2 regions of the Bradyrhizobium sp. WBAH42 genome follow, and region 2 is predicted to be linked to the other one. Evidence: predicted binding sites of a transcription regulator. Region 2 holds the regulator's gene; the other holds the start of a gene.

Region 1 (4,818 bases), 590 kb from region 2:
CCCAAAGACCCGGCTCTTTCTTTGACGGGACCTGTTTCGACCCCATGACGACAGCGGTTTCCATCCTCCCCGAGCAGCAGCTCGCCGCGCTCAACGCTGCCTATCGCCAGGCGGTTTCACGCAGGCGGCTTCGTCTCCTGTTGGGAGCGGGCGTGTTTGCCGCCGCGCTGGCTCTCGCCGCGATCGGCGCCGAAGTGAATTTGCGCACGCTGTTCACCTATTTCGGCAACTTCGTCAGCTATTTCGACCGCATCCTCACGCTCGACAGCGGCCAGCGGGTCTGGACCGATGTCGGCGAGTGGTTCTGGGGCTGGCGCAAATGGCTGAAGATGCTGGGTGAGACGCTGCTGATCTCCTATGTCGGCACGCTGATCGGCGCGACCTTCGCCTTCGCCCTCAATTTCTTCGCGGCCGAGAACACCTCGCCCGCGCCCTGGCTGCGCTTTACCGTGCGGCGCCTGCTCGAATTCGCCCGCACCGTTCCCGGCATCGTCTTCGCGCTGGTCTTCGTCATCGCCTTCGGGCTCGGGCCGATGGCGGGCGTGCTGGCGATTGCGATCCACTCCACCGGCGCGCTCGGAAAACTGTTCTCGGAGATCGTCGAGAATGCCGACATGAAGCCGGTCGAGGGCATCCGCTCGACCGGGGCGAGCTGGCTCTCCTGCATGCGCTTCGCCATCGTGCCGCAGGTCACCGCCGGCTACGCCAGCTACGCGCTACTGCGCTTCGAGATCAATGTCCGCGAAGCCTCCGTCATGGGCTTCGTCGGCGCCGGCGGCATCGGCCAGGAGCTCGTCGTCGCGATCCGCAAGTTCTACTATTCGGACGTCAGCGCCATCCTGCTCACCATCATCGTCACGGTCTTCATCATCGACATCACCACCGGCTGGCTGCGCGGCCGCCTGTTCGGCAAGGAGGCGCGGACGTGACGAGGCCGCAGGAGGTCGATACGCGCGAGATGCGTGCACGCTACCCCGATGTGTTCGATCGGCCGGCCTCGGCGCGGCTCGCGACGCCCGCGATGATCGTCGCGGCGTTCGCGATTCTCATCTACGCCCTCGTCGATCTCGATTTCTCGCCGTCGCGCTTCTTCGCCGGCCTCAACCAGCTCGGCTGGATTAGCCTGATGATGATCCCGCCGGATCCCGGCTCCTCGCTGCCGGTCTATCTGAAGGCGCTCGGGGAGACGCTCTCGATCGCGCTGCTCGGCACCACGCTGGCAGCGGTGTTCGCGCTGCCGGTGAGCTTGCTGGCCGCGCGCAACATCGTGCCGTCGAACATCCTGCGCTTCCCGGTCCGTCGTTTCCTGGATTCGATCCGCGGCGTCGACACCCTGATCTGGGCGCTGGTGTGGATCAACGTCGTCGGCCTCGGCCCGTTCGCCGGCGTGCTCGCCATCGCGGTGTCGGATTTCGGCGCCTTCGGCAAGCTGTTCTCGGAGGCGATCGAGGGCGCCGACCAGAAGCAGGTCGAAGGCATCCGCGCCTCCGGCGGCAGCGCGCTGCACGAGATCCGCTTCGGCCTGCTGCCGCAGGTGCTGCCCGTGATTGCCGGACAGGTGCTCTATTTCATCGAATCCAACACGCGCTCGGCGACCATCATCGGCATCGTCGGCGCCGGCGGCATCGGCCTCCAGCTCGCCGAGCAGATCCGCGTGCTGGAATGGCAGAAAGTGTCGTTCCTGATCCTGATGATCCTGGTCGCGGTCGCCGCGATCGATTTCATCTCGGGCAAGCTGCGCTTTGCGATCATTGGGCGAAGGGCTGTGGCCTGAGCAAAGGTGCCGTAGGGTGGGCAAAGCGAAGCGTGCCCACCACCTCTCACGATCGAGAAAGATCGTGGGCACGGCGCAAGGGCGCCTTTGCCCACCCTACAGGTCCGGTGTCGTGGAGAGAGCTACGACTCCACCAAAAACTCCACCCGCTCTGCCGCAAACCGCGAGTGCTTGGTCACCAGCGGCCTGCCCGTGAGATCGTGGTCGGTGGCGTCCACCACCAGGATCGGCCGCCCCAGCGCTAGATCGAGACGTGCCGCATCGGTCGCGTCCACGATGCCCGCGGTGATTCGGGTTGCGCCGCGGCGATAGTCGCGGACGCCAAAATGCTCCAGCAGCTTCGTCATCGAGCGCGTCGCCGCGAACACGGCGCCGGCACCCGGGAACAGGTCCGCCGACAGCCAGGTCGTGGAAACGCAAATCGGCGTACGGTCGGCAAGGCGGATCGCCTCGATCCGCACCAGGGGCGCGCCGGTCTTTAGTCCCAGCTCCCGCGCGAGCTCGCGCGTCGCGACGTCATCGGTCGCCTCGATCAGCCGGCCATGCGGCTCGCGGCCATCCGCGCCGACGATCTCGGAGAAGCGCGTGCGCGAGCGCAAGGGATAAGCGAGCTTCTGTGCCTCGACATAGGTTCCGCTGCCGCGCTCCGCGCGCACCAGGCCGCGCTCGGCAAGTGCCGCGAGCGCGCGCCGTACGGTGTGGCGGTTGACGCGATAGGTTTCGGCGATCTCCATCTCGCCCGGCAATTTGTCGCCGGCCGCAAAGCGGCCGTCGGCGATGCCGCGCTCGATGCCGTCGGCAACGAGGCGCCATAGCGCGACGCCCGACGAGGCTGTGTCCTGCATGCTCATGTCGCGGGAAACCTACTCCAGAAATCACAGCATTGTCACGAAACAGTCATGGCGCGTCCTTATGAAGTTGTCTATTATCATAGACAACTTCGATGCGGCAAGTTCTGTCAAAAGGTTCGGTGGACCAGGTGACCCAGCACAACAATCAGCAAGCCCAGCGCAAGGCCGCAATGGCGGTGCTGGCGCACGCGGAGGCGGGCGAGATCGCCGCTCGCCTCCGCAACTTGGCCTCGGACCGGGCCTTGCCGGACCATCAGGACCTGCGCACGCCGGAGAACGGCCTCGTCATGCTGCGCGGGCGGGTCGGCGGCGACGGCGCGCCGTTCAATCTCGGCGAAGCCACGGTGTCGCGCGCCGCGGTGCGGCTTGCGAGCGGCGAGGTCGGGTTCGGCTACACGCTCGGCCGCGACGGTGAGAAGGCGCGGCTGATCGCGCTCTGCGATGCGCTGGTGCAGTCCCGCGATTTCGGCGGAGCGGTGGAGCGCGACGTTATCGCGCCGTTGCGCGAGCAGCTTATGGTCAGGCGCAAGCAGGCGGCGGAAGCGACCGCCGCGACGAAGGTTGATTTCTACACCATGGTGCGCGGTGAGGGGTGAGATCATGACCACGATTGCGGAACTGCCGCCGGGTTTCGCCGACAAGGTGCTGTCGGCGCAATCGACCTTTCGCTCGGTCATGGATGCCATGGCGCGGCCGGGCTCGGTTCAGCGCATCGTGCCGATGGCGGGGGCGCCTGATACGATGATGCGCGGCACCGCCGCGATCGCGCTGACGCTGTTCGATCACGACACGCCGCTCTGGCTCGATGCGCGGATGGCGGAGAGCGCGGACGTGACGAAGTGGCTCAAGTTCCACACCGGCGCGCCGGTCGTGCAGGATTCGTCCATCGCCTCGTTCGCGCTCATCGGCGACGGCGGTGCGCTGCCTTCGCTCGAGCGCTTCGCGCTCGGCACGAGCGAGTATCCGGACCGGTCGACGACCGTGATCATCCAGGTCGACAGCCTCGCCTCCGGGCGCAGCTTCGAGCTGCGCGGCCCCGGCATCGATGGTGTCGCCACGCTGCGGGCGTCGATCAAGCCTTTCGACCTGTTCGAGCGCCTGCATATGAACGAAGCGCTGTTTCCGCGCGGTATCGATGTGGTGCTGGTCGCCGATGACGCCGTGGTCGCGATCCCCCGCACCACGCGCGTCGTAAGCAAGGGAAGCTGAAAGCATGTATGTCGCAGTCAAAGGCGGCGAACGCGCCATCGAGAACGCCCATCGCTTGCTCGCGCATAAGCGGCGTGGCGACGAAAGCGTTGCGGAAATCGCCCTCGATCAGATCTCGGAGCAGCTCGGCCTTGCCGTCGATCGCGTCATGAGCGAAGGCTCGCTCTATGACCGCGAGCTCGCGGCGCTTGCGATCAAGCAGGCGCGCGGCGATTTGATCGAGGCGATCTTTCTGGTTCGCGCCTTCCGCGCCACGCTGCCGCGTTTCGGCGCCAGCGAGCCGGTCGACACCGGCGCGATGCGGGTGCAGCGGCGGGTGTCGGCGACCTTCAAGGACATCCCCGGCGGCCAGATCCTGGGGCCGACCTTCGACTACACGCACCGCCTGCTCGACCCTTCGCTCGCCGAAGGCTTTGTGCCGGAGAGGCCGGCTGCGGCCGAAGCCTCGACTGCGCCGACGCCGCGCGTGACCGACATTCTCGGCCGCGACGGGCTGATCGAATCATCGCCCGAGGCCGCGGACGGCGCCAGCGTCGGCGATCTCACCCGCGAGCCGCTGAATTTCCCCGCGGACCGCGATTTGCGTCTGCAAAACCTTGCGCGCGGTGACGAAGGCTTTCTGCTCGCGATGGGCTATTCCACCCAGCGCGGCTACGGCCGCAACCATCCCTTTGTCGGCGAGATCCGCTTCGGTGAGGTCGAGGTCGAATTTGTCGCGGAAGACGTCGGCTTCGCCGTGCCGCTCGGCGCGATCGAGCTCACCGAGTGCCAGATGGTCAACCAGTTCAAGGGCTCCGCGACCGAGGCGCCGTGCTTCACCCGCGGCTATGGCCTCGCGTTCGGCCAGAGCGAGCGCAAGACCATGTCGATGGCGCTGGTCGATCGCGCGCTGCGCGCGCGTGAGCTCGGCGAGGAGGCGCTTGCCCCCGCGCAGGACGAAGAGTTCGTGATGTCGCATTCGGACAATGTCCAGGCAACCGGCTT
Region 2 (4,818 bases):
TTCTTCAGCCTCGGCCTGAACAAGACGATGGCGAACCTACCTGTCACCATCAACAACTTCGTGCAGAGCCCCTACGAATATTGGAAGCAACTCGCCTGGAGCGGCGCGCTGCTCATCACCCTGACCGTGCTTGCCCTGAACATTGGCGCGCGCATCCTTGGCGCCGAGAGGACTGCAAAATGAGTGAAATGTCTGTTTCCGTCAGCGCGCCGACCGTTCATCCCGGCTCGCAGCCGCTGCCCGAGGCGCCCGCCAAGGTCACCGCGCGCAACCTGAATTTCTACTACGGTGAGCACCACGCGCTGAAGAACATCAATCTGACGCTCGGCACCAACCGCGTCACGGCGTTCATCGGCCCGTCGGGCTGCGGCAAGTCGACCCTGCTGCGCATCTTCAACCGGATGTACGACCTCTATCCGGGCCAGCGCGCCACCGGCCAGCTGCTGCTCGACCAGACCAACATCCTCGACGCCAAGCTGGACCTCAACCTGTTGCGGGCCCGGGTCGGCATGGTGTTCCAGAAGCCGACGCCGTTCCCGATGACGATCTACGAGAACATCGCCTTCGGCATTCGTCTGTACGAGAAGATCTCGAAGTCGGAGATGGACGACCGCGTTGAGAAGGCTCTGCGCGGCGGCGCGCTGTGGAACGAGGTCAAGGACAAGCTCAATGCCTCCGGCCTGTCGCTCTCCGGCGGCCAGCAGCAGCGCCTCTGCATCGCCCGCACCGTCGCGGTGCGGCCCGAGGTGATCCTGTTCGACGAGCCCTGCTCGGCGCTCGACCCGATCTCGACCGCCAAGGTCGAGGAACTGATCCAGGAATTGTCCGAGAACTACACGATCGCGATCGTCACCCACAACATGCAGCAGGCGGCGCGCGTCTCCGACAAGACCGCCTTCATGTATCTCGGCGAGCTGATCGAGTTCGACGACACCAGCAAGATCTTCACGTCGCCGAGCGATCGGCGCACGCAGGATTACATCACCGGCCGGTTCGGCTGAGGAGACGGAATATGGGTTCTGAACATACCGTAAAGGCCTTTGACAGCGACCTTCAGGAGCTCACTCGCCTGGTCGCCGAGATGGGCGGCATCGCCGAGCGCATGATCGTCGATTCCGTCGACGCGCTGATCCGCCGCGACGTGGCACTCGGCCAGCGCGTCGTCACCACCGACGCCGATCTCGACGCGCTGCAGAAGCGCATCGAGGAGCGCGCCGTGCTCACCATCGCCCGCCGCCAGCCGATGGCCGTCGACCTGCGCGAGATCGTCGGCGCCATGCGCGTTGCGACCGATCTCGAGCGCATCGGCGATCTTGCCAAGAACATGGGCAAGCGCGTCGCGGCGCTGGAGACGGATTTCCATCCGCTCAAGCTGTTCCGCGGCCTGGAGCACATGACCGACCTCGTGCAGCAGCAGGTCAAGAGCGTGCTCGACGCCTATGCCGCGCACGATCTGCCGGCGGCGATGGCGGTGTGGAAGGGCGACGAGGAGGTCGACGCCATCTGCACCTCGCTGTTCCGCGAGCTCCTCACCTACATGATGGAGGATCCGCGCAATATCTCGTTCTGCATCCACCTGATGTTCTGTGCCAAGAACATCGAGCGGATCGGCGACCATGCCACCAACATCGCCGAGACCGTGTTCTACATGATCGAGGGCCAGGCGATCACCGACAAGCGGCCGAAGGGCGACATGACGACCTTCGCCACGACGGTGCCGAATACCTAAGGAGCGACGACAACATGGGCGCACGCATTATGGTGGTAGAGGACGAGGAAGCTCTCACCGAGCTTCTCCGCTACAACCTCGAAGGCGACGGCTATGACGTCGAGACGGTGATGCGCGGCGACGACGCCGACACCCGCCTCAAGGAGCACATTCCCGATCTGATCGTGCTCGACTGGATGCTGCCGGGCCTGTCGGGCATCGAGCTGTGCCGGCGGCTTCGGACCCGTCCCGAGACCAAGCAGCTGCCGATCATCATGCTCACCGCGCGCGGCGAGGAGAGCGAGCGGGTACGGGGCCTCGCAACCGGCGCCGACGATTACATCGTCAAGCCGTTCTCGGTGCCGGAGCTGCTCGCGCGCGTGAAGGGTCTGCTCAGGCGCGCCAGCCCCGAGCGGCTCGCCACCGTGCTCGCCTATGGCGACATCGAGCTCGACCGCGACAAGCGCCGCGTGGCGCGCTCGGGTCGGCCGATCGATCTCGGCCCGACCGAATATCGCCTGCTGGAGTTCTTCCTGGAGCATCCCGGCCGCGTGTTCTCGCGCGAGCAGCTGCTCGATAGCGTCTGGGGCCGCGACATCTATATCGATGAGCGTACCGTCGACGTCCATATCGGCCGCCTGCGCAAGCTGCTCAATCTCGGCCGCGAGCAGGACCCGATCCGCACCGTCCGCGGCGCCGGCTACGCGCTGGATGATCGCTTCGCGAAGGCCGAGCAGACGTAAGATCTGCGAGCTGTTGGTGTGGTGAGCTGCGGCTACACCCTCAACCGTCATCCCGGGGCGCGCGCAGCGCGAGCCCGGGATCTCAGCGCGAGCGCTTGCGCTCGTCGCGATCAACCACGGGACGTGGTTTGACGATGACTCGGCGTGACCATCTCGCGCAACGATCGCGCCCTGTGGTTATGGATCCCCGCCTTCGCGGGGATGACACTGAGTAGGTGGCGCCGTCATCGTGTGACGGCTGTAATCTCGGCGATCAACTAATTCCGCAAGCTCAGCGCGTGCTCGGCTTCGCCGGTGCGCGACGGCGGTCCGCTGCGGGCTGATAGGCCACGCGCGAATGCTGGGCGCAGTAGGGCAGGCCCGAGAGCGCCTTGCCGCCGCAGAAGAAGAAATCCGGGCTCGATGGATCGCCGACCGGCCAGTGGCACGTCGCCTCGTTCAATTCCAGCAGCGACAGGCGCTGGCTCATCGGCACCACGTTGTCGTAGGTGACCGGCTCGGCTTCCACCTCGACCTCGAAGGCCTGCGCCAGCGCGGTGTTGCCGCGCGCAACGGGTCGCGTCACGCGCATCATGTGCTGCGCGGGCCGTGCCTTGCGCGGCCGCGGCGCTGCCGATGAAGGGCTCTTGGCGCGGCCGGACAGGCCGAGCCGGTGCACCTTGCCGATCACGGCATTGCGGGTCACATTGCCGAGCTCCGCCGCGATCTGGCTGGCCGAAAGTCCGGCCTCCCAGAGCTTCTTCAGCTGCTCGACGCGATCATCGGACCAGGTCAAAACCGTCATTGCACCCTTTCCCTCGCAGCGCGCCTGCCATCCTGGAGCCTTCGCCGCGATTGCCTAAAGCCTTGAAAAACCCGTGCCGCCAGAATCCCTTAAGGCTCGCCGGGCGCGCTCAAGACGCCCGAACGTTTACGCCGGTACATGAGGACTTTTGGGATCAGAACTGCTGCACGAGATGTCGTATCTGACAGTCCAAACGCTACAATATGGCGTGACTCCCGCGCAAGAGTCCGCCGACTCGCTTCCACATGTTCCGTGGTGAAAAACCCGCAAAATCGGCACCGCAAGACTACGGATTCAGCGTTTCGCGAGGCTTTCCGGGCGGCATTGACACCCGTCTTTCCAGGCATAAGATAGTGCCACGTGCCGCCCTTAAAAGGCGGCACGTTTCGTTTTCCGGGGCCGGTCAATGGTGCGTTGCGCAATGCGTGCCTCACACCGTCCGCAACATTCAAGTGACGTCATGACTAACAGCGCCGCGCCGCATTTGCTCCCCGTTTTCGCCAGGGCCGACCTCGGTTTCGAGCGCGGCGAAGGCTGCTGGCTGATCGCGGCCAATGGCGATCGCTATCTCGATTTCACCTCGGGCGTGGCGGTGAATGCGCTCGGCCACGTTCATCCCGCGCTGGTCAAGGCGTTGCAGGAGCAGGCGACGAAGCTCTGGCACATGTCGAACCTGTTCCAGAGCCCCGATGGCGAGAAGCTCGCAAGCCGCCTCTGCAATGAGAGCTTCGCGGACTTCGTGTTCTTCTGCAATTCCGGCGCCGAGGCGCTGGAAGGTGTGGTCAAGCTCGTCCGCCATCATCACTTCTCCAAGGGCCATCCGGAGCGTTATCGCATCATCACCTTCGAAGGCGCCTTCCATGGCCGCACGCTGGCGACGCTCGCCGCCACCGGGTCTGCGAAATATCTCGAGGGCTTCGGTCCGCCGATGGACGGCTTCGATCAGGTGCCGCACGGCGACCTCGACGCCGTGAAGAAGGCGATCGGCCCGCACACCGCCGGCATTCTCATCGAGCCGATCCAGGGCGAGGGTGGCGTTCGTGCTGCACCTCCGGCCTTCCTGAAGGCGCTGCGCGAGCTCTGCAACGAGCGCGGCCTGTTGCTCGCCTTCGACGAGGTGCAGACCGGCATGGGCCGCACCGGCGAGCTCTTTGCCTACAAGCGCACCGGCGTCACACCGGACGTGATGTCGCTCGCCAAGGCGCTCGGCGGCGGCTTCCCGATCGGCGCGGTGCTGGCGACCGCTGATGCGGCCGCCGGCATGGGGCCCGGCTCGCACGGCTCCACCTTCGGCGGCAATCCGCTCGCGATCTCGGCTGCCAACGCCGTGCTCGACGTCATGCTCAAGCCCGGCTTCTTCGACCGCGTGCAGAAGATGTCGCTGCTGCTCAAGCAGAAGCTCGCCTCCGTGATCGATCGTCACCCCGATGTCGTCAGCGAGGTGCGCGGCGAGGGCCTCCTGATCGGCATCAAGGCCGTGGTGCCCTCGGGCGATCTCGTCGCGGCGCTGCGCGCCGAAAAGCTGCTCACCGTCGGGGCCGGCGACAATGTCGTGCGCTTCCTGCCGCCCTTGATCGTCACCG

The links. Region 2 encodes PhoB, which activates phosphate uptake and scavenging genes when phosphate is short. Its sites were predicted from a motif close to TGTCATNNANCTGTCAT; they were not measured.
Region 1: phnF (phosphonate metabolism transcriptional regulator PhnF) is a predicted target of PhoB. The motif match lies at 2,659-2,675, and genes of this name have one in related genera.

Annotation. Positions count from the first base shown of each region.
Region 1 covers NZ_CP036533.1:2,101,032-2,105,849, forward strand. Annotated here, with positions in the region: gene phnE (phosphonate ABC transporter, permease protein PhnE) at 45-929, shown strand; gene phnE (phosphonate ABC transporter, permease protein PhnE) at 926-1,774, shown strand; gene phnF (phosphonate metabolism transcriptional regulator PhnF) at 1,897-2,625, opposite strand; gene phnG (phosphonate C-P lyase system protein PhnG) at 2,745-3,221, shown strand; gene phnH (phosphonate C-P lyase system protein PhnH) at 3,226-3,834, shown strand; gene DCG74_RS09850 (carbon-phosphorus lyase complex subunit PhnI) at 3,839-4,818, shown strand, end outside.
Region 2 covers NZ_CP036533.1:1,506,898-1,511,715, forward strand. Annotated here, with positions in the region: gene pstA (phosphate ABC transporter permease PstA) at 1-183, shown strand, start outside; gene pstB (phosphate ABC transporter ATP-binding protein PstB) at 180-1,001, shown strand; gene phoU (phosphate signaling complex protein PhoU) at 1,013-1,729, shown strand; gene phoB (phosphate regulon transcriptional regulator PhoB) at 1,744-2,451, shown strand; gene DCG74_RS07030 (GcrA family cell cycle regulator) at 2,723-3,235, opposite strand; gene DCG74_RS07035 (aspartate aminotransferase family protein) at 3,696-4,818, shown strand, end outside.